One region of the Streptomyces sp. NPDC046881 genome, then DNA from elsewhere that is predicted to be linked to it. Evidence: riboswitches for the same ligand, from Rfam matches in the RefSeq annotation. Region 1 holds a riboswitch; the other holds the start of a gene.
What was found. Region 1 has a riboswitch for ZMP and ZTP ahead of ABZ923_RS41040 (bifunctional 5,10-methylenetetrahydrofolate dehydrogenase/5,10-methenyltetrahydrofolate cyclohydrolase). Riboswitches for the same ligand answer to the same signal wherever they lie in the genome.
Positions count from the first base shown of each region.

Region 2: it holds a riboswitch for ZMP and ZTP, as region 1 does, so the genes downstream of both, ABZ923_RS18920 (glycine hydroxymethyltransferase) here and ABZ923_RS41040 (bifunctional 5,10-methylenetetrahydrofolate dehydrogenase/5,10-methenyltetrahydrofolate cyclohydrolase) in region 1, are expected to answer to the same signal.

Region 1 is NZ_JBEYXJ010000218.1:1,685-3,875, forward strand. Features, by position in the region: gene ABZ923_RS41035 (CU044_5270 family protein) at 1-365, shown strand, start outside; gene ABZ923_RS41040 (bifunctional 5,10-methylenetetrahydrofolate dehydrogenase/5,10-methenyltetrahydrofolate cyclohydrolase) at 382-1,230, opposite strand; ZMP/ZTP riboswitch at 1,257-1,337, opposite strand; gene ABZ923_RS41045 (nuclear transport factor 2 family protein) at 1,402-1,767, opposite strand; gene ABZ923_RS41050 (hypothetical protein) at 1,939-2,191, shown strand, end outside.
Region 2 is NZ_JBEYXJ010000035.1:29,675-31,865, forward strand. Features, by position in the region: gene rocD (ornithine--oxo-acid transaminase) at 1-696, opposite strand, end outside; ZMP/ZTP riboswitch at 799-887, shown strand; gene ABZ923_RS18920 (glycine hydroxymethyltransferase) at 921-2,191, shown strand, end outside.

The DNA.
Region 1 (2,191 bases):
ACACCCCGGCCGCCCTGCGCGCCTACCTCGCCGAGACCGTCCGCAGCGACTCCCCGAGCACCCCCGAACTCCTGGACGGCGTCGGTGAGGTGCTGGACCACTGGACGCTCGGCGCCCGCGAGTCCGCGGCCCTGGTCCGGGTCCTCGCGGACGCGAAGGGGCTGCGGCCCGCGGGCCAGGTGACGGACCGCCTCGGCCGCCCGGGGCAGGCGTACGTGTACCAGGGCGGGGGCGGCCGGCGGATGCTGATCCTCGACGCGCGCACCGGTGCCGTCCTCGGCCTGGAGACCACCTTCACCCGCGACGATCCCGCCTACGGGGTGAAGGCCGGGGACGTCATGGAGTACAGCGCCTGGATGCGCTGACCGCGCCGCCCGCCCGTCACACGCCCAGCTGGCGGGCGGCGGCCGTCACCGTCTGCTCCAGCAGCGTCGCGATCGTCATCGGGCCGACACCGCCCGGCACCGGCGTGATCAGCGCGGCCCGCTCCACGGCCGAGTCGAAGTCGACGTCACCGACGTTCCCCGGGTTGTAGCCCGCGTCCACGACGACCGCGCCCGGCTTGATGTCCTGCCCGCGGATCAGCCGCGGCCGGCCCACCGCGGCCACCACGATGTCCGCCTCGCGGACCGCCGCCGACAGGTCCCGGGTGCGCGAGTGGCAGTACGTGACGGTCGCGTCCCGGGCCAGCAGCAGCATCCCCACCGGCTTGCCGAGGATCGCGCTGCGGCCCACCACCACGGCCCGCTTCCCGGCCGGGTCGACGCCGTACTCGTCCAGCAGCCGCACGATCCCGCCCGGCGTGCAGGAGACGAAGCCCGGCAGCCCGAAGCTCATCGTGGCGAACGAGGCGAAGGTGACGCCGTCCACGTCCTTCTCCGGCGCGATCGCCTCGAACGCGGCCCGCTCGTCGACGTGGTCGCCCACCGGGTGCTGGAGGAGGATCCCGTGCACCCGCGGGTCGGCCGACAACTCCCGCAGCGTGCCGACGAGTTCCTCGGTCGTGGTGCTCGCAGGCAGCGCCACGTGCCGGGACTCGATACCGGCCGTGCGGCAGCGGTTCTGCTTCATGCGGACGTACGTCACCGACGCCGGGTCCTCACCGACGAGCACCGTCGCGAGGCACGGGGCGGTACCGGTGCGCTCGGTGACACCGGCGGCCTTCTTCGCGGTCTCCTCGACGATGCGGCGGGCGGGCGCGGTGCCGTCCATCAGCCGGGCCTGGGTCATGCTGCACACTCCTGAGCTGGATCGACTCTCCTCGCCCAGGCGCGCGGCAACCACCACGGACCGCTCCCCGGTGGTGCTCCACCTCAGCGCCAGTCACGGCCCGCGTACAGCGTAACCGAGAGCGCGTACGGCTTCGGCCCTCCTTCCGGCGTCCGCCGTACCCGCCGGGTCCTACTCGTCCCAGGCCTGGATGATGAGCTGATCGGTGATCTTGCCGTTCCGCAGGGTGACCATCGACTCGGCGAGGACCCGGGTGCCGTCCGCGTACTCGCAGGACTCGCTGTACGCGGCCTGGTCGCCCTGCATGACGCAGCGGTCCAGCTTGTGCGTCATGTCGCGGCTGTAGACGTCGTCCAGCAACTCGGCGATCTGGCTCCGGCCGTGCAGGACCGTGGGATGACTGGGCTGGTTGTTGCGGTCGACGATGCGGATCTCCGCGTCGTCCGCGTAGAGCGACAGCAGGTTGTTGCCGGTGTTGCCCTCGATGGCCCGGCGCAGTGTCTCGGTGTCGAAAGCGGACCCCGTCGCGGTACCCATGGTGACCTCCTTCAGGCGCCCGCGGCCCGGCCAGGAGCGGACCGCACGGGCCCCACCTCCGAGCGTCCTCCGCCCCGGCGGCCACGGCAAGCCCGGCCGCCGTCCTCCGCCTCACGGGTGAGCGCGGCCCGCCGCCCGTGTCCGGCCGGGGCCCGCGGCCGTTGCAGGGACATGATCTCAACACGACGCATCGCCGCCGCCGTCGGTCTGGCCGCCGGGATCGCCGGTCTCGCCGCCCCGCAGGCGAGCGCGGCGGACACCGGCGCACCGCTCGTCGGCAGGCTCGGCGCGCTCAGCACGCTGGACTCGCTCGCCGCCGGTGACATCCCGGCACCGCACAAGGACCGCGTCCCGCGGGTCAGCGAGCAGGTGGGCGAGCTGAAGCACCTCCGCGAGCTGAACCAGCTGAACCAGCTGGAGCAGG
Region 2 (2,191 bases), on a different contig from region 1:
CAGGCCCGACTGGATCTCGTCGGCCACGAACAGCACGTTCCGCTCGCGCGTCAGCTCCCGCACGCCGGCCAGATAACCGGCCGGCGGCACGATCACCCCGGACTCGCCCTGGATCGGCTCCAGCAGCACGGCCACGGTGTTCTCGGTGAGCGCCGCCCGCATCGCGGTCAGATCGCCGTACGGCACGATCTCGAACCCCGGCGTGTACGGCCCGTAGTCCGCCCGCGCCTCCGGATCCGTGGAGAAGCTGATCACCGTCGTCGTACGGCCGTGGAAGTTGCCGCCCGCCACGACGACCTTCGCCATCTCCGCGGGCACCCCCTTCACCCGGTACCCCCACTTCCGGGCCGTCTTGATCGCGCTCTCCACCGCCTCCGTGCCCGTGTTCATGGGCAGCACCATCTCCATCCCGCACAGCCGGGCCAGCTCCGTGCAGAACGCCGCGAACCGGTCGTGGTAGAAGGCGCGGGAGGTCAGCGTCACCCGGTCCAGCTGCCGCCGGGCCGCCTCCGCCAGCCGCCGGTTGCCGTGCCCGAAGTTCAGTGCCGAGTAACCGGCCAGCAGGTCCAGGTACCGCCGCCCCGCCACGTCCGTCAGCCACGCCCCCTCACCGGTGGCGATCACCACGGGCAGCGGGCGGTAGGTGGGCGCGCAGTGCGCGTCGGCGGCGGCGATCAGGTCTTCAGCAGCGGTCACGGCCTCTCCCGAGTACGTCCGGAAACGACGGCGAACCCCTTCATATCCTCGCTCGCATGGTGGACGCGGGACCTGCGCCGCCCGGCGCGCCCGGTAGTCTGACGAACGGGCCGTGACTGGCGCGCTGGGATGGGACGGACCATCAGGGAGCGGTCCGAGCGGGAAGAGTGCCGTGCGCCTGGGCCGAACGTGAACGCTGTACGCACACCGTCCGGAGGTCCCCGATGCCCGAGAATTCCGTCTCCCCCTCCACCGAGACCACGGCCTTCCGCGCCGCCCTCGACGTCATCCGCGCGGTGGAGCCGCGCGTCGCCGACGCCATCGGCCAGGAGGTCACCGACCAGCGCGGCATGCTCAAGCTGATCGCTTCCGAGAACTACGCCTCCCCGGCGACCCTGCTCGCGATGGGCAACTGGTTCAGCGACAAGTACGCCGAAGGGACCATCGGCCGCCGCTTCTACGCCGGCTGCCGCAACGTCGACACCGTCGAGGCCCTCGCCGCCGAGCACGCCCGCGAACTCTTCGGCGCCCGCCACGCCTACGTCCAGCCGCACTCCGGCATCGACGCCAACCTCGTCGCCTTCTGGGCCGTCCTCGCCGACCGCGTCGAGGCACCCTTCCTGGAGAAGACCGGCGTCCGCCAGATCAACGACCTCGGCGAAGCCGACTGGGCCGAGCTGCGCCAGGCCTTCGGCAACCAGCGCATGCTCGGCATGTCCCTGGACGCCGGCGGCCACCTCACCCACGGCTTCCGCCCGAACATCTCCGGCAAGATGTTCGACCAGCGCTCCTATGGCACCGACCCGGCCACCGGCCTCGTCGACTACGAGGCCCTGCGCGCCCAGGCCCGCGAGTTCAAGCCGCTGATCATCGTCGCCGGCTACTCCGCGTACCCCCGTCTGGTGAACTTCCGGATCATGCGGGAGATCGCCGACGAGGTCGGCGCCACCCTCATGGTCGACATGGCGCACTTCGCCGGCCTGGTCGCGGGCAAGGTGCTCACCGGCGACTTCGACCCGGTCCCGCACGCCCAGATCGTCACCACGACCACCCACAAGTCCCTGCGCGGCCCGCGCGGCGGCATGGTCCTGTGCGACGACTCCCTCAAGGACCAGGTCGACCGCGGCTGCCCGATGGTCCTCGGCGGCCCGCTCCCGCACGTCATGGCCGCCAAGGCCGTCGCCCTGGCCGAGGCCCGGCAGCCCGCCTTCCAGGACTACGCCCAGCGCATCGTCGACAACTCCCGCGCCCTCGCCGAGGGCCTGATCCGCCGCGGCGCCACCCTGGTCACCGGCGGCACGGACAACCACCTCAGCCTGATCGACGTCGCCACCTCCTACGGCCTCACCGGCCGCCAGGCCGAGGCGGCCCTGCTGGAGTCGGGCATCGTCACCAACCGCAACGCCATCCCGGCCGACCCGAACGGCGCCTGGTACACCTCCGGCATCCGCGTCGGCACCCCCGCGCTCACCACCCGCGGCCTCGGCACGGCGGA